DNA from 4 places in the Photobacterium sp. GB-36 genome. Region 3 is predicted to be linked to each of the others. Evidence: predicted binding sites of a transcription regulator. Region 3 holds the regulator's gene; each other region holds the start of a gene.
The links. The regulator PurR, encoded in region 3, represses purine synthesis genes. The targets are predictions, from matches to a motif close to TNANGNAAACGTTTNCNTNA.
Positions count from the first base shown of each region.

Region 1: purM (phosphoribosylformylglycinamidine cyclo-ligase) is a predicted target of PurR. The motif match lies at 1,358-1,377, and genes of this name have one in related genera.
Region 2: purL (phosphoribosylformylglycinamidine synthase) is a predicted target of PurR. The motif match lies at 3,410-3,429, and genes of this name have one in related genera.
Region 4: C9J46_RS03150 (NupC/NupG family nucleoside CNT transporter) is a predicted target of PurR. The motif match lies at 1,224-1,243, and genes of this name have one in related genera.

Region 1 is NZ_PYNY01000028.1:26,955-35,039, reverse strand. It holds gene purN (phosphoribosylglycinamide formyltransferase) at 1-154, opposite strand, end outside; gene purM (phosphoribosylformylglycinamidine cyclo-ligase) at 255-1,295, opposite strand; gene upp (uracil phosphoribosyltransferase) at 1,489-2,115, shown strand; gene C9J46_RS18535 (DUF2066 domain-containing protein) at 2,726-3,880, shown strand; gene C9J46_RS18530 (DUF2069 domain-containing protein) at 3,961-4,392, opposite strand; gene wrbA (NAD(P)H:quinone oxidoreductase) at 4,422-4,997, opposite strand; gene arsC (arsenate reductase (glutaredoxin)) at 4,997-5,347, opposite strand; gene C9J46_RS18515 (M48 family metalloprotease) at 5,432-6,889, opposite strand; gene C9J46_RS18510 (sulfurtransferase TusA family protein) at 7,055-7,279, shown strand; gene C9J46_RS18505 (AI-2E family transporter) at 7,288-8,085, shown strand, end outside.
Region 2 is NZ_PYNY01000003.1:295,652-303,736, reverse strand. It holds gene C9J46_RS04775 (LysR substrate-binding domain-containing protein) at 139-1,029, shown strand; gene tadA (tRNA adenosine(34) deaminase TadA) at 1,060-1,587, shown strand; gene mltF (membrane-bound lytic murein transglycosylase MltF) at 1,668-3,158, opposite strand; gene purL (phosphoribosylformylglycinamidine synthase) at 3,605-7,522, shown strand; gene C9J46_RS04755 (hypothetical protein) at 7,701-8,085, shown strand, end outside.
Region 3 is NZ_PYNY01000011.1:66,145-74,229, reverse strand. It holds gene C9J46_RS11865 (energy transducer TonB) at 1-738, shown strand, start outside; gene C9J46_RS11860 (MotA/TolQ/ExbB proton channel family protein) at 742-1,443, shown strand; gene C9J46_RS11855 (biopolymer transporter ExbD) at 1,440-1,865, shown strand; gene C9J46_RS11850 (hemin ABC transporter substrate-binding protein) at 1,858-2,727, shown strand; gene C9J46_RS11845 (iron ABC transporter permease) at 2,776-3,813, shown strand; gene C9J46_RS11840 (heme ABC transporter ATP-binding protein) at 3,810-4,649, shown strand; gene purR (HTH-type transcriptional repressor PurR) at 5,055-6,059, shown strand; cyclic di-GMP riboswitch class I at 6,258-6,348, shown strand; gene C9J46_RS11830 (TfoX/Sxy family DNA transformation protein) at 6,483-7,073, shown strand; gene C9J46_RS11825 (carboxymuconolactone decarboxylase family protein) at 7,533-8,085, shown strand, end outside.
Region 4 is NZ_PYNY01000002.1:328,630-336,714, reverse strand. It holds gene C9J46_RS03155 (lytic transglycosylase F) at 1-706, shown strand, start outside; gene C9J46_RS03150 (NupC/NupG family nucleoside CNT transporter) at 1,382-2,572, shown strand; gene alsS (acetolactate synthase AlsS) at 2,815-4,479, shown strand; gene budA (acetolactate decarboxylase) at 4,492-5,211, shown strand; gene C9J46_RS03135 (alkaline phosphatase) at 5,444-7,123, opposite strand; gene C9J46_RS03130 (NAD(P)/FAD-dependent oxidoreductase) at 7,579-8,085, shown strand, end outside.

The DNA of each region.
Region 1 (8,085 bases), on a different contig from region 3:
TGGCATTACGCGCACGTTCTAACCCATAAGCATTTTCTTTATTTGAGATCACAGCGGTTATTTGACTGTTTTTAATCAAACCTGCACTGCATGCATCGATAATCGCTTGGAGATTACTTCCGCTACCTGAAATAAGGACGACGATATTTTTCATATTTGGTACTACCATTTATTGAAAGGTTATCGGTATGTAGATAGCAGAATGAGGACATAGCGTCCTCATTCTTTTTATTACGAGTCAGCACTGTTGAGAGTTATTTGATCTCGACTTGCTCTTCGTTATCAGCAGCGTTTGCAATTTCACCTAGTAGCCATGCGTTTTCGCCTTCAGCATTTAGGATATCAATGGCTTGTTGTGCTTGATCTTGTGGAAGGGCAATGACAAGGCCAACACCACAGTTAAACGTACGGTACATTTCGTAAGTTTCGACATTACCTGCAGTTTGTAGCCAGTTGAAGATGGCAGGCCATTGCCAGCTTGCACCATTTACAACCGCTTTTGTGCCTTTAGGAAGTACACGTGGGATATTTTCCCAGAAACCACCACCTGTAATGTGTGAAATAGCATGTACGTCACAGCTTTCCATCATTTTTAGCGTTGATTTAACGTAAATTTTAGTTGGTGTTAATAGATGTTCAGAAAGTGTTTTACCTTCTAATTCTTGATTCAAATCGGCATTGGAAACGTCAATGATTTTACGTACTAATGAGTAACCGTTTGAGTGTGGGCCGCTTGAACCGACAGCGATAAGTGCATCACCAGCCGTCACTTTTGAGCCATCGATGATATCTGCTTTTTCAACAACACCAACGCAGAAACCTGCCACGTCATAATCTTCACCGTGGTACATACCCGGCATTTCAGCTGTTTCACCACCAATTAGAGCACAACCTGATTGGATACAGCCTTCGCCAATACCTGTTACAACACTTGCTGCTGTATCAATATCTAACTTACCGGTTGCGTAGTAATCAAGGAAGAACAGAGGTTCAGCACCTTGAACAATAAGATCGTTCACACACATAGCAACCAGATCGATACCGATTGAATCGTGTTGGTTTAAATCCATAGCCAAGCGAAGTTTAGTTCCTACACCATCCGTGCCTGAAACTAAAACGGGCTCTTTATATTTGGTTGGTAGTGAACAAAGTGCACCAAAACCACCAATTCCCCCCATAACTTCTGGGCGATGAGTACGTTTTACCACCCCTTTAATACGGTCTACTAATGCATTACCGGCATCGATATCAACACCAGCATCTTTGTAACTAAGAGAAGAGTTTTTGTCGCTCACAGATGATCCCTCAACGTATTAAAGTAAAAAAAGCGAATACATGATAACAGCAGTCACCGTCTAAAGGAAAACGTTTGCGTCAATTTTTTTAGCTGGATATTAAGTAAACAGTTAAACGTTTACTACTATCTGAAATCGTTTGGCTTAGTATATAATAATGCGATTTTATTTTTTAATTGCTCAGGAGTCAGAGATGAAAGTCGTTGAGGTAAAACACCCACTGGTTAAACATAAGATTGGTCTTATGCGCGAAGGTGACATCAGCACTAAGCGTTTCCGTGAGTTAGCAACTGAAGTTGGTAGCCTACTGACATATGAAGCGACTTCAGACTTCGAGACAGAAAAAGTTACGATTGAAGGTTGGAATGGTCCAGTAGAAATTGACCAGATCAAAGGTAAAAAAGTAACGGTAGTGCCTATTCTGCGTGCTGGTCTTGGCATGATGGATGGCGTACTTGAGCATATGCCAAGTGCACGTATCAGCGTTGTTGGTATTTACCGTGATGAAGAAACGCTTGAGCCTGTTCCATACTTCAACAAGCTAGCATCAAACATTGATGAGCGTATTGCGCTTGTTGTTGATCCAATGCTAGCAACGGGTGGCTCTATGATTGCAACACTGGATTTGTTAAAAGAGCACGGTTGTACGCAATTTAAAGTACTAGTATTAGTAGCAGCACCTGAAGGTATTGCTGCATTAGAAAAAGCACACCCAGATGTTGAGCTATACACAGCTGCAATTGATGAGAAGCTAAACGATAAAGGTTATATCGTTCCTGGTTTAGGTGATGCTGGTGATAAAATCTTCGGTACTAAGTAACTTAGTAGCCAAGATTAAAATAAAACCGGACATGACGTCCGGTTTTTTATTTCTGAAAAGTGCTAAATATTAAGGTAAGTAATTATAAGTACTCGGTATCTTCGATTTGAGCATTGTCTACCACATTATTCTCGCTCAAGTCTTTGGGGAAATTAGGTTGAGTACAACTGCAACAATACCGCTCATTACAGGTGCTAGAATCGTATTGCAATACGGCTCTTAATTTACCGACAAACGCTAATACCAATGCTGTTATCGTCGCTCATGTGATGATCACAGGATAAAAGGGTTTCGTTAACATTACCCCTCTCGTGACTTCTGACTCAGTCGTATTTGTTGGATCGGCAATTAAGAGATGCGACAATAGTGGCGATACCATTCCCCGCCACAATGTTAATTTTGTAAACGCTACTATTTCTCACTAGAGAATATTTTTCAGCAAATGGTTTGTTTCTTGCCTGTTGTATTGTGTTGGTTCAGGAAAAAGTACATATTGTATAGCTAATTAATTTTAGACTATGTGGCTATACTGAATATCAATGAGTCTTTAGGTCTTTTTGATTATCTTTTTATCTTTTGACGACTTATTTTTGTAAATTACGAGTGCGATATGTTGCGATTTGCGTTGTTATTTTTAGCTCTACTGGCTTTACCTATTAAAGCGGCTACTGTCAGTGATTTATATCAGGCTCAAGTAGTGATGCCTACTGATGGTCAAACCCCCGATCAAGCAGCAAGAGAGCAAGGCTTTAAGCAAGTATTAGTTAAAGTGACTGGTAATCCGAACATTACCCAAAATAGTGTTGTGGCTCAGGCGATAGTCAACAGTTCAAATTACGTCAGCCAGTTTGGTTATGGCCAATATAATGGACAGAAGACGCTAGATTTAACCTTTGATAAGGTACAAATTAAGCAGCTATTAACACAAGCTAAAGCGAATTTTTGGAGTGCTCAGCGTCCTAATATTCTCGTTTGGATGGTTGATGATAACGGTAATAGCCGAGATATTTTATGGGATCAATCAACCAATGCACTCGTCGCTGATACCAAACAAGCCGCAAATGATCGTGGTCTACCCGTTACTTTCCCTGTGGGTGATTTTAACGATGTTACGTCAGTACACGTATCCGATCTTTGGGGGAGTTTTATCGACACCATCACTAGCGCAAGTCAACGTTATAATGCGGGTGGTTTATTGTTAGTAAAAGCTCACCAACAAGACGCAGATAAGGTTGAATTAACATGGCAACTGTATGCTCAACAGCCTAGTACGATTGCAGCCGATACTCAACCTATTACCGGCAAAGCGAACGGTACATTGGCACAAGCTAGCCGCGATATGATGAATCAAGTGACAAACCACTTAGCACAGAAATATGCTATCGAATTAGGTAGTGTCGCGTCAGGCAGCGTTAATATTGAAGTGGAGAATGTTAATTCAACAGAAGACTTTTTTACGCTTGAACGTATGCTTAATCAGATGACGACAGTAAGTAGTGCTAATGCGGTAAATATTAAAGGTGATAAGGTGATTTTCCGTATGAACTTATCAGCATCTGATGCTGAGTTTAAGCGCGAATTGAGCCATGAAAGTCGTATTAGCGCCGATGATTCTACTGTTACTAATACTAACGCAACGACAATGGCAAATACTGATGTGAACCAAGATCCTAATACGTTGGATGTCACAGCGACACAATCACAGCCGCAAACTCAACCTGAAAACTATGTTGCACCTGATGACATGTATATATGGCATAACTAAAATCTGGTGTTAGTAGCAATAATTAAGCCCTCATGATGAGGGCTTTTTAATATCTCATTATTAGAGAACGAACGATTGGTTCAATCTTTAGGTGGTTCAAAACGTTCGCGTTCTTGTCGCTCCACTTGCGATAGACGCTGGAGTTTTATGCCGAGTTCTTTTGCTCTTACGCGTGCAAAAAGTATGTTACTGAGAAAGGCTATGGTTACGAGTAGTAGCTCTACGCCTGCTAACCACCGTTCTCCTTCATCAATAGTGAGTAGCGTTAGAGCATGCAGGAAATAAAACATTAAAATGAAGTTAGACCATGCGTAAGTATAAGGTTTTGCAGCTAACATCCCACGTAATGGCAATAGTAAAGGAATGATCCAAACAACAGCCATTACCCAGTTATTAAGATGTGGGTGGGGAGAGAGAATCGTTTGCCATAACGCGACCCATAGCATAAGAGTTAAATTCGCGCAGACGGCAAAGCGGTGAATATATTGTGTTTGCGGTTGCATCGGAGGCATCGAATATCCCTTTTCGTTTGCCATATGAGTTAACGCTGAAGTTGCATCGCGGTTAGTGCAAGCCGTTTACCGAGAGCTTGTGCAAGTTCAATTTCATCACTATGGAGCTGCTTATTAGTACCAATGTTGAGATGTGAAGCCCCATAGGGAGTACCTCCATGTTGCGTGGTATGCAAAGTGGGTTCGGAATAAGGGATCCCAACAATTAGCATGCCGTGATGCAGTAACGGTAACATCATCGATTGTAACGTTGTTTCTTGACCGCCATGCATAGAGGATGATGAGGTAAAGACACAGGCTGGTTTATCGATTAATGTACCTGATAACCATTCTTGGCTAGTACTATCAATAAAGTGTTTTAATGGCGCAGCCATATTACCAAACCGAACAGGGCTTCCCATTGCTAAACCAATGCATTGTTTCAGATCGTCATGATTGACGATTGGATCAAGGGGCGATTGCTGAAGATCATTTGTGTCGATTTCAGCAACCGTTCTTAGCACTGCTTCACAACCGGCTACTTGCTCAATACCGCGACCAATATGTCGTGCTAACTGACGTGTATTACCATGACGGCTGTAATAAAGAACTAAGATTTTATGCATTATAAAATATCCAACACTTGCTCTGGTGGGCGACCCAATGCCGCTTTTTCACCACTTACTACAATTGGACGTTCGATTAGTTTTGGATGAGTACTCATTGCAATGAAGAGTGCCTCATCAGATACGTCATTATTACCGAGTCCCAGTGTTTTATAATCCGCTTCTTTGGTACGCATCATTTTACGCACAGAGTCCAAGCCCAGTTGGCGGTATAACGTTTCTAGTTCCGCGACGCTTGGTGTTTGTTCTAGGTATTTAATGATAGTCGGTGTGATCCCTTTTTCTTCTAATAGCGCCAGTGTTTCACGGCTTTTAGAGCAACGAGGATTATGATAAATAGTGACTGACATGTCGTCTCCTAACTGATGACTGTATTAGCTAGTGTATTTTATTACGATTGATTTATTGTCGATGAACTATAATAAATCAATACATTATTGTAATGCTTTGAATTTTTGACGTTGAAAGCGAAGTTGATCAATGCGTGCATCATAACGTGCTTGCTCCATGGAGCCGAGCTTTGCCATTTGTGCGGCTTGAGTATAATTATGAATGGCTTTATCCCATTGAGCACGCAAAGCTAATAGCTCCCCAAGGGCAGCAAGCTCTGCGCTACGATCACCTATTTTGGCGTAGTTGTGTGCTAATAATGTCCACCCATTAATATCATTAGGGTGATCGTAAGAGTAACGATTCAAAATTTGAATACTCTTTTGATATTGTCCCGATTCAAGGTAAATATTGGCTAAGTTTAAGCGCAATACATTACTGTCAGGACTCATTTTAAGCGCATTGTTTAAGCGGGTGATCGCACGATCAAATTGTTTTTGATTGAGATCGAGATCGGTTGCAGCATCAATAAAAAATAAATTATTGGGTTCGCCAGCCAATAATGGGTCAAGTATTTGATGCGCTAATTCGTATTTATCATTATCTAAATAAATCAGTGCCTTACCGTAATTGAGCTCTTTGCGGCGATTGGGTGGTGCTTTTTTTAACTCACGGTTAAGCCAGTTGAGCGCAGAAGTATCGCTCAAACCAGCATTACGGGCGACAATACGTGAACGAGCGAGTAAATAATCTTCAGAGGGGGGTAAATTTACAAGCGGATATTTTCTTGCGCGCATACGACTATCTGTGACCCGTGATTCGGGTAATGGGTGCGTTAACAACATTGCGGGCAATTTTGAAGTATAACGATATTGATCGGCTAAACGACCAAAAAAACGTGGCATCGCATAGGCATCAAACCCCGCTTTGGCGAGGGTTGTTATACCAATACGGTCGGCTTCTTTTTCATTACTGCGCGTAAAGTTAATTTGTCCTTGAATTCCCACGGCCGTGGTGGCATGAATGGCGGCTAAACCTGCTTCAGGAGCTGCGATTGTTAATAACAGTGAGCCAATCAGTGCAGCCATCGTGATAGGCGAATTTCTGGCCTCTGCTTCCATTCTTCGCGCAAGGTGTCTTTGGGTGACATGGGCAATTTCATGCGCCATAACAGAGGCGAGCTCACTTTCTGTTTCGGCATGAAGAAATAACCCAGAGTGGATCGCAACATAGCCGCCAAAAAAAGCAAAAGCATTAATTTCAGGGTTTTGGATCAAAAAGAAATGGAATGGTGTTCGGACATCTTCCGCACTGGCAACAAGTTTATGGCCCAAAGCTTGAACATAATTTGAGAGTAAAGGGTCGTTAATAACAGGCTGGCTGGCGCTTAGCATGCGCATATATGCATCGCCATATTCACGTTCTTTATCAATCGTTAATGTAGAAGAGGCTGTCGTTCCCATTTCAGGTAAGCGATTATCATCACTAGCAATAGCTGGAATACTGCTACTAAAAAGCGCAGAAAGCAAAAGATAGGTCGGTGCTTTGGTAAATCGAAACATGGGAATGATACAACCTCCTTGTTGAGTTATCTTTAATATCTATAAGTTAGGACACCGAAATACTTTAGAGGTTCGTTAATGTGATTCATGTCCTTTCGATATCTCGCATCTTATATGTGCTGAGGTTACAATACGGCAATACAAAATACCTGTCACTTAAATGAAATGGAAATTATATCACTTGATCTAATGGCCGAACGTTGTCCGCTGGCTTTATTGTTAGCTAAACGCGCATGCGCAACACTTCTTCCCTATCAAGGGTTAGAAATACGAATTTCAGACAGCGGCGCAAGAAGTGATATCCCTCGTTTCTTGCATAATAATGGATATGTTACCGATATTTTAGTTGATGATAATGCCCAACTAATCATAATGGTGGAAAAAGGATAGAAATCAACATGTTACGCATGCTAAATCGCTGGTATCAGCGTCGATTTTCAGACCCCCACGCTGTAAGCCTTGTTGTTATTCTTCTCGGCGGCTTTCTTACTATTTACTTTTTTGGCAGTTTAATTACGCCGTTATTAGTCGCCATTGTTTTGGCTTATTTATTAGAGTGGCCAGTAGCAAGGTTACATAAACTAGGGATGCCAAGAACCCTTTCAGTCGCTATCGTACTATTGGTCTTTGCAGGGTTAATGGTGCTTGCTTTATTTGGTTTAGTGCCGACGATTTGGCATCAAATTACCAATTTAAGTGCTGATGTGCCGAAGATGTTTAACGATCTTCAAATCTATGTATCTAGCTTACCGGAACGCTACCCTGATTTTGTTCAACCGGCTCAAGTGGTTGATTTCATGAATACACTGCGTGAGAAGGTATTAGGACTGGGCGAAAGTGTTGTAAAAGGCTCACTGGCATCATTAGTCAGTTTAGCAACAATCGGGGTATATCTGATCTTAGTGCCATTGCTTGTTTTCTTTTTACTTAAAGATAAAGACGAAATGTTGCGCACGTTATTAAACATTTTGCCTCAAAATCGTCGTTTAGCCAGCAAAGTTGGCAGCGAGATGAATCAGCAGATCTCTAATTATATTCGCGGTAAAGTCACTGAAATTATTATTGTTGGCATTGCAAGTTATATCACTTTTGAAGTTATGGATTTACGCTACGCCGTACTATTAGGTGTATTAGTCGGGCTTTCTGTTCTAATACCTTACATTGGCGCGGCTGCTGTAACGGTTCCTGTTGCTATG
Region 2 (8,085 bases), on a different contig from region 3:
AATCGAAATTTCTCTGTCTCGATTCGATGAAGACTATTGTATTTATTTCTGAATAAATGATAATTAGGTTAAAGTGCAAATAACTTTTACCTAACAGTAATAATGACTGTTATTGGTATCAAAATATAGGTAAGTAAGATGTTCCTATGGGAAGGCGTAACAGAATTTGTAGCTGTAGCTGAAACTGAAAGTTTTACAGCGGCATCTAAACGATTAAGTATTTCAACTGCGCAAGTGAGCCGACAAGTCAGTGCCTTAGAGAATCGACTTAATACGAAATTATTCTATCGTACTACGCGTAAGGTGTCATTGACCGAAGAAGGCAATGTGTATTACCAGCACTGTCGTCAAGTGATGGACGGTTTGGAAGAAGCTGAACGCGCATTAAGTAACTTACGTGGAATACCTCAAGGCTTAATTAAATTAACGGCTCCTGTCACCTACGGTGAAAAATATATCATGCCGTTAGTGAATGATTTCATGCTGCAATACCCAGAACTTGAAGTGGTTATTGATATGACCAATAGACAGGTTGATTTAGTTGAAGGTAGCTTTGACTTAGCGATTCGTCTTGGTCGTTTGACAAGCTCTTCAATGATGGCAAAACGTTTAACTTCTCGTACGATGTATGTTTGTGCGTCTCCTGATTATCTTGCAAGATTTGGTGTACCACATTCACTTTCTGAATTACGTCACCATAACTGCTTGATCGGAAACTATGATCATTGGCGTTTTCAAGAATCAGGCAAAGAGAAAAGTGTTAGAGTCTCTGGGAATTTAAACTGCAATAGTGGTTACGGTTTACGTGATGCGGTATTAAAAGGGATCGGTATAGCGCAGTTACCTGATTACTATATTGATAAAGATTTAGATTCGGGTGCCATTGTTCCTATTTTGACTAACTACCAAGAGCCAGATGAAGGGATTTGGGCGCTGTATCCACATAACCGTCACCTATCACCTAAAATAAGAATGCTGGTGGACTTTTTGGCCGAGAAATTACCGCGAATTAGCCATTACGACGTATAAGCTAAAATGTATTTTTGACTGAATATGTAAATGATGACGATACAAGTAGAACCAAACGACGAACACTTTATGCGCCGTGCGATAGAGCTCGCAGCCAAAGCAGAAGAAGAAGGTGAAGTACCTGTTGGGGCCGTTGTTGTTTATAACGGTCAAGTGGTGGGTGAGGGCTGGAACCGATCTATTGGTCAACATGATGCCACAGCGCATGCAGAAATAATGGCGTTGCGACAAGCGGGTAAAGTGCTAGAAAATTACCGTTTAATTGATACTACATTGTATGTCACTTTAGAGCCTTGCCCAATGTGTGCAGGAGCTATGGTGCATTGTCGTGTGGGAAAGGTCGTTTACGGTGCTGATGATCTAAAAACAGGGGCGGCTGGAAGTACCATGAATTTACTTAGCTATGATGGCGTCAATCATCATGTAGAGCAAACATCAGGCGTATTAGTCGAGGAATGTCGTGCTCAGCTACAAGCTTTTTTTAAACGTCGACGAGCAGAGAAAAAAGCGGCAAAGCTATTAGCTAAACAACAGATGGCGAATGATCAGTCGCTTTAACCTATCGCCTAACAACGGAAAAGAAAAAGCTCAGGGATAACCTGAGCTTTTTTGTTTTTAAATTTTATATTGTGGGCGATTTATTTTGAGGTCGAGACCGAAATCGCAGCTGAGGTTGCTGTCGCCTGAGAAGGGCTAGTTAGGGTGTTTCTTGCCGCTGATGAAGTTTGTATTAGTTTATTCGGTAATGTGATGGTCTGTAATCCATTAATAATCGTGACATCATCACCATCATAATTGTCGCTATGCGTCTGCTCAAAACCAATAATACTTTGGTAATAACGGCGGATCCCTTCAACATAGTTAACCGCTTCTGTACCGCGCGCATACCCATAGCGAGTTTGCGTGTAATACTTTCGCTGTTGTAATAGTGGCAAACGTTGCTTTACATCAGCCCATGTATTGGGATTACCATGTTGTGCTTTCGTTAGACGACGAGCATCCATCATATGACCGAATCCAATATTGTATGAGGCAAGAGCAAACCAAACTTTCTCGTGCTCATCAATACTGTCAGGCACACGGGCAACCATTTTTCTCAAATACTCGGTACCTCCACGAATACTTTGCTCTGGATTGAGGCGATCAGTAACACCAACAGATTTCGCAGTTGGGTTGGTCAGCATCATCATGCCACGAACGCCTGTTGGAGAAACCGCTTGTGGATCCCAATGCGACTCTTGATAAGAAAGAGCGGCAATTAAACGCCAATCAAACTCGTTAGCATACTTCTTAAATAGCCCTTGCCACTTAGGCAATTTATTATCGAGTGCGCGTAAAAATGCACGAGTGTCAACGTAATCAAATTGTTCGACATGGCCGAAGTATTTCTCTTCTAGCTGTGCTAATTCACCGCTTTGTTTTATATGACCAAAAAATTCAATTAAGAGGGCATATAAGCTGTCATTGTTACTGTCTTTGACAAACCAGCTAATAGGTTCATCTTCAGTTAGTTCAAGTGCGATTGCTAATTCAGGATGAGTTCGTTGTAGTAGGGCAACATCAACAGAATCGGCAACGGTATAATCTAACTCGCCATTAGCGACTTTACGTAATAGGTCGTCGATATCGGTTTCTTTGATCGATTGCCATGTTAGGTTGGGATATTTTTTCTTGAGCTCTTCTAATTTACGTTCATGACTAGAGCTAGCTACAACAGCTAACGAACGGTCAGTATTGGCTAATTCTTCAATATCGCGAGGGCGGCGTTTCCCTTTCTTATAAACAACCACTTGGCTGGCATAATAATAAGCAGGAGCAGGGTGAAAACCTTGCAAACGTTGAGGCGTTACCGTTAATCCTGCTGCAACAATATCAATATCGTCATTTTTTAAAGCAGGGAATAAGCCCGAGAGGGTAAACATGGTTTGCATTTCCAGCTTTACGCCTAGCTCTTTAGCAAAACGTTGAGCTAATTCATAATCTAGGCCTGTTGGTCCATCAGCCCCTATATAATAAGACAGCTGATTATTTAACGTACCTACACGTAATACACCGCTTTCACGAATGCGCTCTAAAGGATCAAGCGGTTTTTCTTGCCATTGGCAACCACTTAATAATAAAGCAAGCATTAATGATATGAGTACACGGTATATATTGGTAAGAGATTGAAGGTATATCAACAAAGCTAACCTAACTTAAAAATGAGCTGTCATTTATATCAAAGTGAACGGTAGTGGAAAAGCTGAACCCTGTCGTTGAATGTGTTAATTCACGGATTGAAACAAAAAAATAGTCTCCTTTTGTTTTATCGGTTAGTTTTTGCTCAAAAAATCGGGCTAATGTCAAAATTACTGATAAATTCAGGATGTTTGAAAAAAAAACACGCAAACGGTTGCGTCAGGTGTTACGTCACAAAAAAAAATCGCTTATACTGCGCGGGTGCGAAATCGATTATTCATCTATTTAGTCAATAATCAGGGATAAATCAGAGGTGACATTGACGTAATTACCCCATTTTTTTGGGAGTTAGGCCAATATTACTTTTCTTTAACCGCTAATCGAGAGACGTTTGCACATGGAAATTTTGCGTGGTTCACCCGCACTGTCTGAGTTTCGCGTTAATAAGCTACTTGAGCGTTGCCGCGAATTCGATCTGCCTGTGTCAGGTATTTATGCTGAGTTTATGCACTTTGCTGATGTATCTGCTGCCCTTACTGCTGATGAGCATAGCAAACTAGCGAGTCTTTTAACTTACGGTCCAACGATTGCAGAGCACGAGCCTTGTGGCACCTTGCTACTTGTTACCCCTCGTCCGGGGACAATTTCTCCTTGGTCATCAAAATCGACCGATATTGCCCGTAATTGTGGCTTAAAATCAATTAAGCGTCTTGAACGTGGTACCGCATATTACATTGAATCAACTTGCGAGCTATCAGCATCACAATTAGCGCAAGTCAAAGCGTTAATCCACGATCGCATGATGGAAGTGATTGTTGGTGATTTTGAAGCCGCGGCTGCTTTATTCAAACAAGCAGAGCCAGCACCGGTGAAAAGCGTTGATATCCTTGCTGGTGGTCGCCAGGCATTAGAGCAAGCTAACTTGACCTTAGGACTTGCCTTAGCTGAAGATGAAATTGACTACTTAGTTGAGAACTTCACCAAACTAGGTCGAAATCCAAATGACATTGAGTTGATGATGTTTGCTCAGGCTAACTCAGAGCACTGTCGTCATAAAATCTTTAATGCAGATTGGACGATTGATGGTGTTGATCAAGACAAGTCATTGTTCAAGATGATCAAAAATACCTATGAGCAAAACCATGAGCACGTATTGTCGGCATATAAAGACAATGCAGCAGTAATGGAAGGCTCAAAAGTAGGGCGTTTCTTCCCCGATCCAGAATCTCGTCAATATAACTACCACCATGAAGATACTCATATCTTAATGAAGGTAGAAACGCATAACCACCCAACCGCTATTTCCCCATGGCCGGGCGCATCAACAGGTTCGGGCGGTGAAATTCGTGATGAAGGTGCAACGGGTATTGGCGGTAAACCTAAAGCAGGTTTAGTGGGCTTTACTGTCTCTAACCTTAAAGTTCCGGGGTTTGAACAACCTTGGGAAACTGATTTTGGTAAACCAGACCGCATTGTTACAGCGCTTGATATTATGCTTGAAGGCCCACTTGGCGGCGCGGCATTTAATAATGAATTTGGACGTCCAAACCTATTGGGTTACTTCCGTACTTATGAAGAAAAAGTGACGTCGCATGCCGGTGAAGAAGTACGTGGTTACCATAAGCCAATTATGATCGCGGGTGGTATGGGTAATATCCGTGCTGATCACGTACAGAAAAAAGAAATTCCAGTTGGCGCGAAGTTAATTGTTCTTGGCGGCCCTGCAATGAATATCGGTCTTGGCGGTGGTGCTGCTTCATCAATGGCATCCGGTCAATCGGCAGAAGATCTGGATTTTGCTTCTGTACAACGTGAAAACCCAGAAATGGAACGTCGCTGTCAGGAAGTGATTGATCGCTGTTGGCAGCTGGGTGACGCTAACCCAATTGCCTTTATTCACGATGTGGGCGCGGGTGGTATTTCAAACGCTTTACCTGAGTTGGTTGATGATGGCGAGCGTGGTGGTAAATTCCAACTTCGTGATGTTCCTAACGATGAACCAGGTATGAGCCCGCTAGAGATTTGGTGTAACGAATCTCAAGAGCGTTATGTTATGGCCGTTGCACCAGAACATATGGCGGTTTTCGATGCGATTTGTCAGCGTGAACGTGCGCCGTATGCCGTTGTGGGTGAAGCGACAGAAGAGCGTCATTTAACCTTAGAAGATAGCCATTTCGACGATACGCCAATTGATATGCCAATGGATATTCTATTGGGCAAAGCGCCGAAAATGCACCGTGATGTAAAATCACAAAAAGTAGAAGGTCAAGCGATTGACCGCAGTGGTATTGACTTAGTTGAAGCGACGCAGCGTATTCTCCGTCTGCCAGCTGTGGCTGAAAAAACCTTCCTTATTACAATTGGCGATCGCACAGTTACCGGCTTGGTTGCACGCGATCAAATGGTAGGTCCATGGCAAGTACCTGTTGCTAACTGTGCAGTTACTGCTGCTAGTTACGATACCTACCATGGTGAAGCGATGTCTATGGGTGAGCGTACACCTGTTGCATTACTCGATTTTGGCGCATCTGCACGCTTAGCTGTCGGTGAAGCGGTTACTAATATTGCGTGTAGCGATATTGGTGATATGAAGCGTATCAATCTTTCGGCTAACTGGATGTCACCAGCAGGTCACCCTGGCGAAGATGCTGGCTTATATGAAGCCGTGAAAGCGGTCGGTGAGGAGCTATGTCCAGCACTTGGTTTGACGATTCCTGTTGGTAAAGACTCAATGTCAATGAAAACCAAGTGGCAACAAGACGGTGAAGAGAAAGAAGTGACGTCTCCATTGTCGCTGATTATCACTGCATTTGGTCGTGTTGAAGATGTGCGTAAAACCGTGACACCTCAGCTGCGTACAGATAAAGGTGATACAAGCCTATTATTAGTCGATTTAGGTTGTGGTAAAAACCGCCTAGGTGCAACAGCACTGGCGCAGGTTTACAAGCAATTGGGTGATAAGCCTGCTGATGTAGATAGTCCTGAATTACTGAAAGGCTTCTTCTATGCAATGCAATCGTTAGTACGTGATGAAAAACTACTCGCTTACCACGACCGTGGTGATGGTGGTTTATACGTCACGCTAGCTGAAATGGCATTTGCAGGCCACACGGGTATTGAAGTTGATATTAATACTGGCAGTGAAGATGCAGTTGATGATGTATTAGCCTCGCTATTTAACGAAGAGTTAGGTGCCGTTATTCAAGTACGTACTGATGATCTTGATTTTGTTCAGTCGGTACTTGCAGCAAACGGTCTTGAAGCATGCAGCCATATTTTAGGTACTGTGGTTGAAGAAGATGTTGTTCGTATTTGGAATGGCAATGACTTAGTGCTAGAGCAAAACCGTACCGAACTTCGTGCCGTATGGGCTGAAACTACTTACCAAATGCAAGTGATGCGTGATAACCCAGCTGGCGCATTGCAAGAATTTGAAGCCAAGAAAGATACCCAAGATCCTGGTTTAAATGTGAAGCTGACGTTTGATATTAATGATGATGTAGCGGCTCCATTTATTGCCCCTGCGATTAATCTTGGCGCTAAACCGCAAATGGCGATTTTACGTGAGCAAGGGGTTAACTCTCACGTTGAAATGGCGGCAGCCTTTGATCGTGCAGGCTTTGATGCGAAAGATGTTCATATGAGTGACATTTTAGCGGGTAACGTGAAACTTGATGGTTTCAACGGCTTAGTTGCTTGTGGTGGTTTCTCTTACGGTGATGTATTAGGTGCGGGTGAAGGTTGGGCGAAGTCAGTATTGTTTAACAATATTGCGCGTGATCAATTTGAAGCTTTCTTTAACCGTAATGATACGTTGGCATTAGGTGTTTGTAACGGTTGTCAGATGATGTCTAACCTTCGTGACTTAATTCCAGGTGCTGATTTATGGCCGCGTTTTGTACGCAATGAATCTGAGCGTTTTGAAGCTCGTTTTAGCTTGGTTGAAGTACAACAAAGCCCATCATTATTCTTTAACGAAATGGCAGGCTCTCACATGCCAATTGCGGTATCTCATGGTGAAGGTCGTGTTGAAGTGCGTAATGCTGATCATCTTGCTGCATTAGAGCAAGCCGATATTGTTGCACTACGATATATTGATAACTACGGTAAGCTAACAGAACAGTACCCTGCGAACCCTAATGGTTCACCAAACGGTATTACCAGTGTGACGACAACAGATGGCCGTGTAACCATCATGATGCCGCACCCTGAGCGTGTGTTTAGAACCGTTGCAAACTCATGGCACCCAGATGACTGGAGTGAAAATAGCCCATGGATGCGTATGTTTAGAAATGCGCGTGTTAATTTAGGTTAATAAAGAACAGCGTTGAAGAATCAAAAAACCGCCAGAAATGGCGGTTTTTTATTCTTCTTGTATAAAAATCACTTTTTCAACCCTTTAATTGATAATAATCACATTAAAAATTGAAAATAGACGGTTATAATTGGGGAATAAGATGTAATGGAATTTTTATTGCGATAAAGGATTATATATGGGAGAAGGTATTCCCAGAGTTTTACGTTTATGTATTGCATCCCAAATACTGGCAGTGCTGGTTGCGCTAAGCATTTTTCGTCAATTCGACCGATTTGACCAATTTTTTACTACCTCTCAAATAGTTATAGTGCCAAATATTATCGTTTTACTGGTCTTATTTTCTGGCGTGTTGGCAATTATTGGTTTACTAAAAGGTCAAAAATGGGGATTTCTTCCTCTGTATTTCTACATACCTGCTGCAACGATGTTTCTTAATATCAGTATTATTCCGATACTCCCCGAACTTGTCCCTAGTGTTTATCGCAATCAGGTGATCTTAGGGCTAAATAGTGTAGTTTTAGTGTATTCAGTTTTTTTATTATTGCGTAGGATGGATCGAA
Region 3 (8,085 bases):
AAGAAGATCATTACAGTCCCTCTTGAAAAGTCGACGAGTGTGGCTGTCAACTTAGTATCACTACCTAATATAAAACCAGAAACCATCGTTGCACCTGCTACGGCTCAGCCTTCAGCAATCGTGACTCCTCAACCGGTTGTTAAAAACACACCTGCACCAAAAACAACAATGAAAAAGTTGGTCAAAAAATCACAACCTGAAAAGAAAAAGAAAACAGTTAAAGCTCCGGTTCAACCCACGAAGAAAGCCCCAAAAAAAATAGAAAAGAAGCCAGTAGTAACGAAAAATATTCAGAAAAAAGTTGAGAAAAAAACAGCGACTAAAAACGTAACAAATGCCCAACGAAAAACTGAGAAATTTGAACTTAAACCAACAAATTCTAGCCAGCCTGTGTCATCACAACTGGCATTAAATAAGACAACTAAAGCTAAAAAAACAACCGTTGGAGCACATTCACCTCAATTGGTCTCAAAACCCACGTTTGCCACGAAACCTTCCGCTGTGAAGTATCCACAATTAGCAAAACGTCGTGGTATTGAAGGCACAGTCTTAGTTGAAGTACTGATTGCAAAAGATGGTCATCAAGTTAAACAAAAACTGGTTAAATCATCTGGTGCCAATGTGCTTGATGATGCGGCACTTAAAGCGATTAAAAAGTGGCGCTTCTCACCCCATATTGTTGACGGCATTGCTATTGCACACCGTGTTCAAATTCCCGTTCGTTTCAAATTGGATTAAATCATGCCTTTTATTGATAACCTCAACCAGCAACTTGGCCTAATGGCGTGGCCTCTTATTATTTGTTCTGTGCTCACTGTTATGATTTTAACTGAGCGTCTTATTCAAGTTTTGTTATGTACCGGTGTAGGCAAAACAAAAGTTACAGCACTCCTTGCTCAACAAAACCGTCACGACGAACACGCACTAGATAATTTAACCGAGGAGCTAAAACAGCAACGCCCTTTGCTTTATAAAGGAATTGCGATGTTAATTGCGCATCGCCATTTCACTAAACCATTACGTGAAGATGCTGCCGCTATTTGGTTAATACAAAAACGCACTGAATTACGTTCAGGTTTACGCTTATTAAGTCTGATTGGTGTTATTAGTCCGTTACTTGGTTTACTCGGTACAGTGCTTGGCTTAATTGATATGTTTACCGGTATTTCCCATTCAACAGGCTCTGTGACTCCCAGCGATCTTGCTGACGGTCTTGGTCTTGCTATGCGAACAACAGCTGCTGGTTTGATCATCGCACTTCCTGCCATTACTGGTGCACAACTACTTGGGCTATGGGCTGATAATGTTACGGCTAAACTAGAACACAGTTTAAACCGTTGTAATCTTTGGCTTGAAGGAATGAATGTTGACGCTGAAAACGGGAAAACATCAGCCTGTGATACCTGCGAACAAAACCCTGCCGTTAATGGGACTGCATCATGATCAAAGCCAACAGTAGCGTTTTCCAAACTGAGGAAATGAATCCAGACCTGACTCCATTACTGGATATTATTTTTATTGTCATGGTGTTTTTACTGTTAACAGCCACAGTGAAAATTAAAGCCCTCGATGTCGATTTACCACAAACAGCAACCAAAACATTACAGACAACCCAAGCCGATCCTATTGCTATTAATTTAGTATCAGAAGCACCTTATTGGGCACTGCAAGGTAAAAAAATCAATCAATGGGATGACTTCAAAACAGCCTTGTTACAAGAAGTGAAAACTAACCCAACGAAACCTGTTGTGATTGGTGCAGATAAAGCAGCCTCTGTTGAACAAATGCTCAAATTACTCGCCTTCTTGCAAGAAAATAATATCAAAGCGACTCAGCTACTTATGGAAGAATCAAACAATGCATAAACTCTCTCTATTAAAAACCTCTTTATTGACGCTGGTGTTAGGACTTAGTAGCTACGCGCAAGCAAGTACGGACTCAGCAACTGAGAAAAATAAAATCATCAGTGCTGGTGCTTCAGTTACTCAAATCATTAACGCCTTAGATGCTAATGATCAAGTCGTCGCCGTTGATCTAACAAGTAAAGGATTAGTGGATAAATCAACCCCTAAAGTGGGTTATCACCGCCAGCTTTCAGCTGAGAACTTAATGTCTTTATCCCCGACTCACCTTGTTGGTTCTAATGAAATGGGGCCACAAAGTACACTTAACCTACTTGAGCAATCAGGTGTTGAAGTTGATATTGTTAACTCAGGGGAAACCGTCAAAGATTTGCTTACACGTATTGATCAGATTGCTAAACTCACTGATCATCAAGATCGTGCTGAAAAGCTAAAACAAAAGCTTAATGTTCAGCTAGATAAAATTAATACTGCAACAGCCAATATTAAGACTCCTAAAAAAGTCTTGTTCTTAATGATCCATGATGGTCGCCCAATTAACATTGCAGGAAGTAATACTACTGCAGATAGCATCATTACACTTGCTGGTGCTAAAAACCCTGCTGCAACATCAATCAGTAACTACAAGCCTATTTCTGGTGAAGCGCTGGTTACCATGCAACCAGATATTATTTTGTTGAGCACACGTACAGCTAGCAAGATCAAAAACATGCAAGATCTTATTGCCCAAATGCCATTAATTGCCGCAACACCGGCTGCAACAAATAATGCATTACTCACAATAAAAAGTACTGCGCTCATTGGTGGTTTAGGACTCGAGAGTGTTAATGAAGCTTTAAAGCTTAATCAGGCTATTTATCCTTAAATTACGCCTCTATCATCCCTATTTATTCGTGCGTAAGGTTGTTGTTACATGTATGCAAAACGCTTCTCAGCCCATCATATTTATATAATAAGTATCGCCTTACTTATTTTTACAGGGCTTTCTTCTATTGTTATAGGTCCTATGGCGATCAGTTATAAACAAAGTTTGTTAGCACTATTACCCGGTGATCATGAACTTGCTAAACATGTCAGCCTAGTGATCCATCAAATTCGTTTACCACGTACGCTTCTCTGTTTTGCTATCGGTGCAATTTTAGCTGTATGTGGCGCTGTACTACAGGGACTGTTTCGCAACCCGCTTGCAGATCCTGGGATCATCGGAATCACTGGCGGTGCAGGCTTAGGTGCTGCATTGGCCATTGTCTTATTTGCCCCTCTCACCGCATCATTCCCTCAGCTTTTAAACTTCGCTATTGTGCCTATTTTTGCCTTTATTGGCGGCGCAATCAGCACCGTTTTAGTTTATCGCTTAGGCACAGATAAAAACGGCACATCGGTGATGATCATGCTACTCGCTGGTGTCGCGATAACCGCAATTTCAGGCGCAGGGCTTGGGTTACTCAATTATGTTGCCGACGATCAAGCCTTACGTGATTTATCATTGTGGTCAATGGGTTCACTGGCTGGTGCAACATGGACAGGCATTATTCTCGCCTATTGCACATTCGGGTTACTCTTTACCTATTTTTATCGTCATACCAGTAATTTAAACGCGTTGTTATTAGGCGAAGCTGAAGCTCGACATATGGGGGTTAACACCCAAAAACTAAAACGTAATTTAATTATTACATGTGCTGCGGGAGTGGGTATGACTGTTGCCGTTTGTGGCCCGATTGGCTTTATTGGCTTGGTTATTCCTCATGTGGGGAGAATGCTAACTGGTCCAAATCATAGAACCTTATTGCCAATTTCGGCTTTACTTGGCGGATTAATCCTCTTGGTTGCCGATATGATTGCTCGAAGCGCATTCTCGCCTCAAGAACTGCCGGTTGGGATCATCACCGCCATGTTAGGCGCGCCTTTCTTTATCTATTTATTAGTTAATCAAAAGAGTCAGATGTCATGACGTTAAATCATTCAGCAAAGGTCGATTTTACAGCAAGTAGCGACAAAGTCTGTGTTATTCAGGCTCGCGACTTATCATTACAATTCGGTGATAAAGTCCTGCTAAATCATCTTGATATTGATATTCACGCAGGAGAAGTCACCGCATTACTTGGGCCAAACGGTGCAGGTAAAAGTACCCTGTTAAAAGTATTATGTGGTGAGATTACGCCAAAATCAGGCACGGTTTCTTTCTTTGATCAACCGCTTAATAATTGGGCTCGGGAAGAATTGGCATGTCACTTAGGTGTCCTTCCACAACATAGCGCATTATCGTTTGCCTTTACCGCGAAAGAAGTTGTCGAGCTAGGCGCAATTCCATTGCAGCTCACTTCGCCTGAACTGAAAGATGCAACAGCATCAAGCATGCAATATGTTGATATTAACAATTTAGCTAAACGTCTCTACCCCACCTTATCGGGGGGTGAAAAACAGCGTGTACACCTTGCCCGGGTTTTAACACAACTCAGTAAAGCCGGTGATAAATGTATCTTGATGTTAGATGAACCCACCTCAGCACTCGATCTCGCCCACCAGCACCACACCTTACAAATTGCCCAAAATATGGCTATACAAGGCGCCGCTGTAATTGTGGTATTGCACGATTTAAACCTTGCAGCCCAATACACTGATCGGATGATTTTCCTTAATGAAGGAGAAATAAAAGCCGACGGCACGCCAACACAAGTTCTTACTCCTGAAGTAATAGATACCTTATATGGTTGGCCTGTCAGTGTTCATACTCATCCAAGTGGTGATTTTCCTTATCTTTTATCAGCCAATCATTCTGTTTTTTAACGTTTTATCTATTAATGACTAGATATACACAATAAATTGAAGCTATTAGCATGACAAACATCGAGTTTTTACGGTTAATGATCAATTAATTCAATCAAGTTGAATAGAAAGATTGCACAACGCAAAACACACAGTAAAATGTGATCGCAAGCGATTACATGTGTAATTAGTGTAAAAATAGTTTCTATCTTCTAATGCCGCATTTTACTGCGGCTTTAGTTGTTTATGATCCATGATAATTGCAACACCCTATAATTCGGTATCAAATTGAATAATTAAGTAGCTAATAACTAAAGGATCTTCATCTCTGCGAGTGAACTCGTAAGCCATAGACTACGTAATTAATCAATTTGGTATCAAAAACCTTTGTCAGATCCTAATCTGACCATGATAAGAAGAATAAATATGGCAACCATTAAAGACGTTGCACGTATGGCAGGTGTATCAACTACTACAGTGTCGCACGTGATTAATAAAACACGCTTTGTTGCAGAAGCAACGCAACAAAAAGTTTTGGCTGCAGTAGATGAACTTAACTACGCCCCAAGTGCAGTAGCGCGAAGCTTAAAATGTAATACAACACGTACTATCGGCATGTTAGTCACTAAATCGACTAACCCATTTTTTGCCGAAGTTGTGCATGGTGTTGAAGAATATTGTTATGGTGCAGGCTACACACTGATCTTATGTAACACCGAAGGTAACTTAGAAAAACAACGTGATTACTTACGTATGCTTTCTGAAAAGCGTGTTGATGGCCTATTGGTTATGTGCAGCGATCTGGATCAAATGCTGCTCGATTTACTTGAGCGTAAAAATGATCTTCCTATGGTTATCATGGACTGGGGCCCAGAAAGCCCACATACTGATAATATTCTAGATAACGCTGAAAACGGCGGTTATATTGCGACTAAGCACCTTATTGAAAATGGTCATAAGAAAATTGGCTGTTTATCTGGGCAAGTTGATAAGTCTACTTGTCAAGAGCGCCTAAAGGGCTTCCGTAAAGCGATGAAAGAAGCAGATCTCACTGTTAATGCTAATTGGCTACTTGACGGTGACTTTGAGTGTGAGTCAGCCGTTGAAGCTGCTCATAAGTTTATCGCAATGGAAGATCGCCCTACTGCTATCTTCTGCTTTAACGACATTATGGCCATGGCTCTGATCAGTACCTTTGAACAGGCAGGTCTGCGTGTTCCTGATGATATCTCAATCATTGGCTACGATAACATTGACCTTGCGCCCTACTTTGCGCCACCGCTAACAACTATCCACCAGCCTAAACGTCGTTTAGGTAAAAAGGCCATCGAAATCTTGCTAGAGCGTGTGAAAGACAAGAATCATGAGCGTCAAACCTTTGAAATGACGCCTAAACTTGTTGAGAGAAAATCGGTTAAAGATCTCAACTAATAAAATTTATCTTTCTATGTTAAGGAAAAGCCGATAAGTTAACCTTGTTGGCTTTTTTTTTACTTATAAAAAACAATCATGAGTATTTATAATTATAAAGCTTATTAAAATAAGCTAAGAACAAATACCTGAACCAATATCACATTTTTGAGAGCTTAGATTTAATATTAAAAGTATTATTTAATATAACTTTATATAGTCACGAACTGGCAAATTAATTGAAAGATTAAGACGCAAAACCACCGGCCTAAAAATTATGTTAATAATTCAAGGTAGCGGGGTTACCGAAGGATTATTATTGAACCGACAATATTATGACACAAACTTAACAATATATTGACAGTATCAATGTGTAGATTAATTAATCTATTTCCTCGCTCTTAATGTTTAGGTGACACTCATATTTTTTCACCGAGTAGAAGCATGGATAAACCAATATTAAAAGATTCATTAAAATTATTTGACCATTTTGGTTCAATAAAATCACGGTCGATGTTTGGCGGTTTTGGCATTTTTTCTGGTGATACAATGTTTGCATTAGTTGTGAACGATAAACTTCACTTACGTGCAAATGCTGAAACTGAAAAGGAATTCAAACAAGCTGGCTTGGAACCCTATGTTTATAAAAAACGTGGCTTCCCTGTTGTAACCAAGCACTATGCAATACCCGACCAATGGTGGGATGAACCCACAAAGATTGTAGCTCAAGGTAGGTATTCACTGGATGCAGCAGAAAAAGACAAGCAAGAAAAGGAGAGTTGCGTACCTGACCGAATTAAAGATTTACCTAATCTACGATTATCAAATGAAAGAATGCTTAAAAAAGCAGGCATAAACACTATTGAACAACTTCTAGCAGTGGGCTCTCTTGGCGCATATAAAGCACTTCAAGAATCACAAACAAGTCCATTGAGTATTGAATTGCTTTGGGCATTGGAAGGTGCAATTAGCGGTCAACATTGGTCAGTTATTCCTGAGCAACGTCGAAATGAACTATTATCTGCCTTATCTTAAAAATATAAGTTGTCTTAAATATAAAATACTTAGGAATAAAAGAGCCCCCATTCTTTTATTTCTAAGTATACCTTTCAAAAATAATTTCCGTATTATCCTTATCTTCCTTTATAAAATTCAATATTTATTTGGTTTAATTGCATAATAACAAACTTTTGCCATTAAATTAATTCCCTCCGTTTTGCACTCCTTGATTTATATAAATGATAATTATCTTTATTTATATTCCATGCCTAATTATTTGCTAATACGACCAATAACCCATCTTCTCACTAATAAATAACGCGGCGCTTTAAACTGTCTTATCTCCTGCTGATTTTTTCACCAACCAATTGAAGAAAAAGAAATATTTATCATTAAATGAAATACAATGTCTGATCTTAAGGTCTACATGTTTACAACTGCTACTGAGTAAGATCGTATAAAACCCTACTTTTAGGGTATTTTTTAAGGAATCACATGCGCATTTCGATCAAAAAAATTGACTCTTTATGGGTAAAGCCTTTGCTATGGCTTCAAGCTCGCCACTATGGTCAAGTATTAAACCCTGCAAAGCTATGGGGACGTAAACCTGTCTTATTTTGGTTAGTCGCAGGTTTTTTTGGTTTTCTCGACCGTAAAAAGTCACCGATTCAAGATGTCATGCGATCTTTGGTCTGTGTGCGTGTTTCACAATTAAACGATTGTGCCTTTTGTGTTGATGCCAATGGTATGAAGCTCGCCGAACGTTGTGATTCAGAAGATAAAATTAAAGCACTCGCCAACTGGCAACACTCTACGCTGTTTACAGATCAAGAACGCGCTGTGTTGGCCTACACTGAAGCGATGACAATAACAGGCAAACGAGTGACAGATGAAATGCTTGTCGCGCTACAAGAATGGTATAGCAGTGATGATATTATTGAACTCACTGCTTTAGTTAGCTTTCAGAACTTGTCGGCGAAATTTAACACTGCGCTCGATGTGCCAGCACAAGGCTTTTGTTCTCTTCCTATTACGCCTAACGATATTG
Region 4 (8,085 bases), on a different contig from region 3:
TAGCCCTAAATTAATGAAATTAGTTAATAGGTATATTGAACAAATAAAATCAGGGTCATTATTAGGAAATGTTATTTATAACAAGTATTTAAATAATCAAGGCTGGATAACAAACCTATTGAACCATAGTAATATGGATAAAATGGAAAAACTTTCTGATCTGTTTTTTAAATATTCTACGGAATATGATTTTGATTATTTAATGATGATGGCTCAGGGTTTCCAAGAATCAGGGCTTAATCAGCATAAAGTCTCCAATAAAGGTGCCGTTGGCATCATGCAAGTACTACCAAGTACAGCAAGAGATCGATATATAAATATTCCTAACATTTATATAGCAAGTAATAATGTTCATGCGGGTATAAAGTATATGCGCTATATCCAAAATAATTACTTAGATGATAGCAGTCTAACCTATGATAATAGAATGTATATGACACTCGCCTCTTATAATGCAGGACCTGGCAATATTAGAAAAATGCGACGTTATGCAAAGGAAAAAGGCTATAACCCTGATATATGGTTTAATAATGTTGAAATTATTACCAGGAGATATATAGGCAAACAACCTGTTGTCTACGTTACAAATATAAATCGTTATTACATTGTCTATAAACAATTAATGCGTTTAAAAAAATACCGCCAGAAAGGTGTCCGACCTTTTGTTCCACCTTACCGGTTTAATGTCCCTACCATTCTTGAATAAGTATACTTACTTACGTTGAGTCGCCTTTCGTTTAGACGATCAACGTAAGTTAGCCATACATGCATTATTTAGCCTTTAAGCTTTTATTCAATCTTGTTTCATTACGCTGATCGTGTCGATGGAAGTACCATAGCTTACGATTTTTAGAGGATTTTTTCATCGTTTCTATTCCACTAAATTATCACGAATATAATATTTCATTTTGTAAGACAAATGAATATTAAGTGCAGCATTGAATCATATTTAAAAAATTCTGAAATTTATTTATCTAAAATATTATTTTCCATATTTATTAAACATAATAAAAAATAACATTTGATATACACAGAGACTACAATTGCCTATTTAATCATCGTGTTTTTACCGATTGGACTACTGCGATATTCCAAAACCACTAAAAAGTATTTTTCAATCATATTACAGGTGAGATTCAGTTCACAGTTATGCTCATTTGGCATGTTGATGATACAGTTATATGAGCGTATAACGACAACCCAGTAATGACAGGGCTCTTTCGAACTGCAATCGTTTGCCGCAATCGTAATTCATCTAAGCACGTAATAGTGACAGAAAATTACGCGACCCAAAAGTGAGACTTAAGTCACTTTTAGAGAGAAAGAAATATTTAAACATAAGTATATATCTTGATAAGAATCACACTGAGAGCAACCAAACATGGTCTATCTACATTTCGTTTTAGGGTTAATCGTTATCGCAGCCCTAGCACTTGTTGCAAGTAATAACCGTAAAAACATCAAGTACAGATATATTATTCAGCTACTGCTTATTGAAATGGGATTAGCCTACTTTTTGCTTAACTCCTCAATGGGTACAGGGATCGTTAAAGAGTTTGCTGATGGATTTAATGGATTACTCAATTTTGCCGCAGAAGGGACAAATTTCGTCTTTGGTAACCTATCTAACAATGATGGCTTTAACTTCTTCTTAAGTGTTCTAATGCCAATCGTATTCATTTCAGCACTGATTGGTATTCTTCAGCACATCAAAGTTTTGCCATATGTCATAAAAGGCCTTGGATATTTATTATCAAAAGTTAATGGCATGGGTAAACTTGAATCCTTTAACGCTATTAGTGCCTTAATGGTCGGTCAATCTGAAAACTTCATCACCTATAAAGATATTCTCGGTAGAATGTCTGAGCGTCGCATGTACACGTTAGCGGCAACAGCCATGTCAACCGTATCGATGTCTATTGTCGGTTCTTACATGAAGCTAATCGATCCTAAATACGTCGTGGCTGCCTTGTTTCTAAACATGTTTAGTACCTTCATTATTCTCTCTATCATTAACCCATATGACCACGAAGCAGAGATGAATATTGATGAGATGATGGCGGCTGAAAGTGGTGAGAAACTGACGTTCTTTGAAATGTTAGGAGAATATATTCTTACTGGTTTTAAAGTCGCGGTTATTGTAGCGGCAATGCTGATTGGTTTTATCGCGCTAATTTCAATGATTAATGCCGGCTTTGATGCTGCATTCGGTATTAGCTTCCAAGATGTTATTGGCTACGCTTTCTATCCATTTGCATGGATCATGGGTATCCCTGCTCATGAAGCCCTACAAGCAGGTAGTATCATGGCAACCAAGCTTGTTGCTAACGAATTTGTAGCAATGCTGTCATTACAAAAACAAGTAAGTGAATTAACACCGCACACCGTAGGTATTGTTTCTATCTTCCTTGTGTCATTCGCTAACTTTAGCTCTATCGGTATTATTGCTGGTGCTGTAAAAGGGGTGAACGAAGAAAAAGGTAATATGGTGGCACGTTTTGGTTTACGTTTGCTTTACGGTTCAACGCTCGTTAGTTTTCTATCAGCGTTAATTGCAGGCATCATGATTTAATCGTTGTCATTGCCATTCCTCCCTTAAAATGCCGGTCTTTTCTAATATGAAGGCTGGCATTTTTATTACATCGTAAATTCCCCCTCCCCTTATTTATCTGTAAATTGAGAATTTAACTTTCATTTTCAGTTATTTGATTTGTATGATGAATGTATAGAATTGTGCCACTCATCACATAAAATTCGAATTCACGAACAATGTCCTGAGCCTATTAACTTAATAAATATAATTTTGAGGCTTATATGTCGGATAAAACCGTCTCTGGTGCTGAACTGGTTGTTGAAACTTTAAATGCACATAACATTCCACACATTTTTGGTATTCCAGGTGCAAAGGTGGATGCTGTTTTCGATGCTGTTTGTGATAACGGACCTGAAATCATTATTTGTCATCATGAACAAAATGCAGCGTTTATGGCAGCAGCAACAGGGCGTTTAACGGGTAAAGCAGGCATTTGTTTAGCGACCTCTGGCCCGGGCGCATCAAACCTTGTCACAGGCGTTGCAACAGCGAACAGTGAAGGTGATCCTGTGGTTGCACTTGCAGGTGCTGTACCGCTTTCGATGTATTCTCACAATACTCACCAATCCATGGATACCCGTTCACTGTTTACTCCTATCACCAAATTTTCAGCAGAAGTGATGGATAGCGGCTCGGTATCTGATGTTGTACATAAAGCTTTTCGTATTGCAGAGCAACCTACCCAAGGTGCTAGCTTTGTTAGTCTACCGCAAGATATTCTAACTAATCGTATTCCTTACCAACCAGTACAACAGCCTAATCCAATTTTGTTCGGTGGTGCACACCCGCAAGCTATTCGTCAGGCTGCTGATCGCATTAATGCTGCAAAAAATCCGGTGTTATTACTGGGTATGGATGCAAGCCAGCCTTTTGTTACTGATGCCATTCGCCAACTACTCAAACAAACACCAATTGCCGTTGTGAATACGTTTGCCGCAGCTGGGGTTATTTCTCATGATTTATACAACTGCTTTTTAGGTCGAGTGGGCTTATTTAAAAACCAACCCGGTGATATTGCGTTAAACAGCGCAGACTTAATCATCACCATTGGTTATAGCCCCATTGAATACGATCCGATTCTTTGGAATAAAGATGCAAATACCCCAATTATTCATATTGGTTATCAACAAGCAGATTTAGAAATTAGCTATAACCCTGTTTGTGAAGTTGTGGGTGACTTAGCGGTGTCTGTTACGTCTATTGCTTCTGAATTAGATAAGAGAGAATCCTTAGAAAGTAACCAACAAATCCAATTATTACGCCACGATTTACAACATATTATGCAAATGGGGATAAATAAAACCTCATCAAACGGCGTTCACCCACTTCGTTTTGTTCATGATTTACGTCGCTTTGTCAGTGACGACACCACTGTATGTTGTGATGTAGGCTCTATCTATATTTGGATGGCACGTTACTTCCACAGCTTTGAACCTCGTCGTTTATTGTTCAGTAATGGTCAACAAACATTGGGCGTCGCTTTACCTTGGGCAATTGCAGCTTCCCTTCTTCACCCTAATGAAAAAGTCATTTCCATGTCTGGTGATGGTGGCTTCCTATTCTCATCAATGGAATTAGCCACGGCCGTGCGTCATAAATGTAATATCGTTCACTTTGTTTGGACTGATCACAGTTATGACATGGTTAAGATTCAACAGCTTAAAAAGTATGGTCGAGAGAGTGCTGTCAGCTTTATAGGTCCTGATATTGTTAAGTATGCAGAAAGTTTCGGCGCACATGGTTTAGCGATCAATACTGCCGATGATATTGAGCCTGTTATGCGAAAAGCTATGAGCTTAAGTGGCCCAGTATTGGTTAACGTCAATGTTGATTATAGCGATAACAGTCGCCTACTTGATCAACTTCATCCATGCCAACAAGATTAATAGGAGCATCACATGAGTGCCGAAACACATAACAAAACGTTCTACCAAACCTCAATGATGAGTGCATTAATTGCAGGCTTATATCAAGGTGATTTCACAATTGGTCAGTTATTAGATCATGGTAACTTTGGCATTGGTACCTTTAACGATCTTGACGGTGAAATGATTGTAATGGGTGATGACGTTTACCAACTTACAAGCACAGGCGATGTTCATCTTGTTGATCACGATATCACCACACCATTTGCTTCGGTTGTTAACTTTGAGCCAAAAGCAAAACTGAGTTTAATTGAACTAAGTAAAAAAGAATTTGAAACGTGCTTAGAGCAAGATCTACTCGCTCACAACGCGATTAATGCCATCCGTTTAACAGGTAAGTTCTCGTATGTTAAAACACGTACAGTGCCGGCTCAGCACCGTCCATATCCACCTATGGTTGAAGTTGTTAAACATCAACCTATTGCTGAAATGACGCATGTTTCAGGTGTGATGATTGGTTTTAAAATACCAGACTATATGATTGGTATTAATGTGCCGGGGTTCCACTTTCACTTTATTAGTGATGATCGTACTCAAGGTGGTCATGTGAGTGACTTTATTCTCACAGAAGGTAATGTTGAAGTTGAAATATTTAAAGATTTCCACCTTCGTATGCCCGCCTCACAAGAATTTGATCGCGCAGATCTTCACCCTGAAGATCTGCAAACTGCGATCCATGTAACTGAGAAATAAATATTGAAAAGATTAGGCATTTCTTAATGACAAAAGGAGCGTTTATTAACGCTCCTTTTCTTTTATCTGCTACTTTTCGTACCACCTAAGATCACTCAGATCGAATACCAGTTTGTGTAGGATCACTCGGTAATGAAACGGTAATTTCTTTCTTATTAATAGCAAATAAAAATCCTAACTCATTCACCAAACGGCAATTCATCAGGTTATTCATTGTTAATTATAAATAGGTTTAGCTGACCATTAATCCATTTTGGGTCACCAGCTTCTGAGTTTCTACTTGGTACTCTTTCTCTTTTACCGTCGAAACAAAGTGCCACGTTGAAAACACTTGCTGATGATCAAGATCTAAACGAATAAAACCACGTTGTTTTAAATTAACCCATTGAAGATCTGAAACTAATTGAGGTAGGATAAATTCCATCTGCCCAATAGTTTGTAAATCTAACCCTAAATATTTTTCTAATCCGGGAGAGGTCACCGAGCTTGTTGCAAACTCAATCCCCACCCCATTTCCTTTATGATCACTTAATTCACTACACCAAGCATTGTGGCTATCGCCTGCTAGCGTGATAAGTTGTTTATTTAACGTTGTCGTCATGCCGTATAACCATTCACGCTCCATATAAAACCCGTCCCAAGCATCTAAATTATATGGAAGTAAATATGGGTCTGAACTTGGATCAGCTAAATAGGTATTAATTGCATTCTGTACCGCGATCATCGCAGCTGACTTGTTTGCATCACTTGCCTGAAATAATTGAAACAGCCCCATCATGACACTACTTGGCATTTCAATCTTACCCATTAACACTTGTTGGCCTAACAATGACCATTTTGCCGTATTCGTTGTCATACGCTCACTGAGCCATTGCTTTTGATCATTGCCGAGTAACTTGCGTTCAGGAGCGCGTGCCTGTTGAATTAACCCAGAGATAGATTCAATCGATGTATCAGCCAGTGAAAAGTAGTCAAGCGGTTCATCACGCGCGACAACGCGGGTATCTAACATATATAAGTCAAACAAATCACCAAAGCTAAAGTCTCGATAGGTGATCATAGAAGAAACAGGATTTTCTCTAACGGGTAACCATTCTAGCCAAGCTAGAGCAGCTGCAGCTCGACGTTGAGCAAAGTCACCTTCTTGCTGTTGATGATTCTCAGCACCTTCTCGCCATGTATCATTGGCTATTTCATGATCATCCCAAATAGCGATCATTGGTAATGCCGCATGTAACGCTTGAAGATCACTGTCGCTACGGTATTGCGCATAACGTTTGCGATAATCATCTAAAGTAAGGCATTCAGACTCTTTACTTGGAATGCGATTTAAACGTTGTGCATCTTCAGTGGCATACTGCCCAGCCCCATATTCATAAATATAATCGCCTAAATGTAGTACTGCATTGATAGGTGACATTTGGTGCTGCTTAACTATTTCTCGATACACATTAAAGTAACCAGCAGGAAAATTAGAACATGACACGACAGCAATAGACGCTTTATCTAATTCACCTTCTGCTAAAGTTTGAGTCTGCCCTATAGGACTTAACGTATCATTGGCTTCAAAACGATAATAATAATGTTGATTAGGTTGTAGACCGTTAACATCTACCTTTACTGTAAAATCTTTTACGCTATCGGTCGTCACCTCGCCTGACGCAACAATCTGCATAAATTTCTCATCAGTCGCAACTTGCCATTGAACGTCAATTGAGCGTGCTTCTGTCGTAATACGCGTCCAAATAATAACGGCATGTTGTAAAGGATCACCACTCGCAACGCCGTGATTAAAGCCAACCTTAATTTTCGATTTTTGTAGCTGTTGATCATTACTATTACATCCTGTAAGCGAAGTAACCATCGCTGCTGATGATAGCGCTTTTACAAATCCTCGACGTGATAACGACATACCTATTCCTTTAAATATAATAACTGGTCAAACCAGAAGGAATATCGCATGTCTTTATGACGTTTTTATTTGAGTGGGATGTAATTTTTATTAACAAAACACTCAAAATGTGTAAAACAGCAACAAAAGATACCATTAAGGCATCTCATTATTACCTGTCAGTAAAAGTAATTTGACGTTTATAATCATTGTTATCTTATCTGAAATAAATATAATACCTTCCATCGAAGAAAATTACGGTTTTGAAAAAAAATCCTGCTTTAGCTCACAAAACTTGAATTTTGGTGAATTTCATTGTCTTATATCAAAGAAATTGATCTTATAAATGATAGAGCATGCCATTCCATATAGGCATACTCACAAAAAATAGAGTAGCAACGGATTAGCTCATTAATTTAATGATGGTCAAACCATCCCCTGTGGAATGAAGCCCGGGGTGCCTTTGAGGAATTCGTATGTCACGAATCGTTATTGTAGGTGGCGGTGCCGCAGGCTTAGAGTTATCAACTCTATTAGCAAAAACCGTACGTAAAGAAGATGAAATTATTCTTGTAGAACCAGAAACGCATCACTTCTGGAAACCTCGCTTGCATGAAATTGCAGCAGGTACTTTTGATAGCGACTTAGATACAGTTTGTTATTTCACCCATGGTGCACGTCATGGCTATCAACATTACCAAGCCGCGATGACAGATATTGATCGTGATAATAAAATGCTTTCTGTTCGTCGTCCTGATGGTACAGAAGCGGCTTTAAAATACGATTACCTTGTTATTGCGATTGGTGCGGTAAGTAATGACTTTAATACCACTGGTGCAAAAGATCATTGCTTATTCCTAGATTCAGCAAGCCAAGCGCGTCAAGCATGGCATCAAGTTAGCCAGATCCTTCGTGCAAGTGAAGATCGCTCAGTAAATATTGTTGGCGCTGGCGCGACTGGTGTTGAGCTTGCAGCAGAGCTT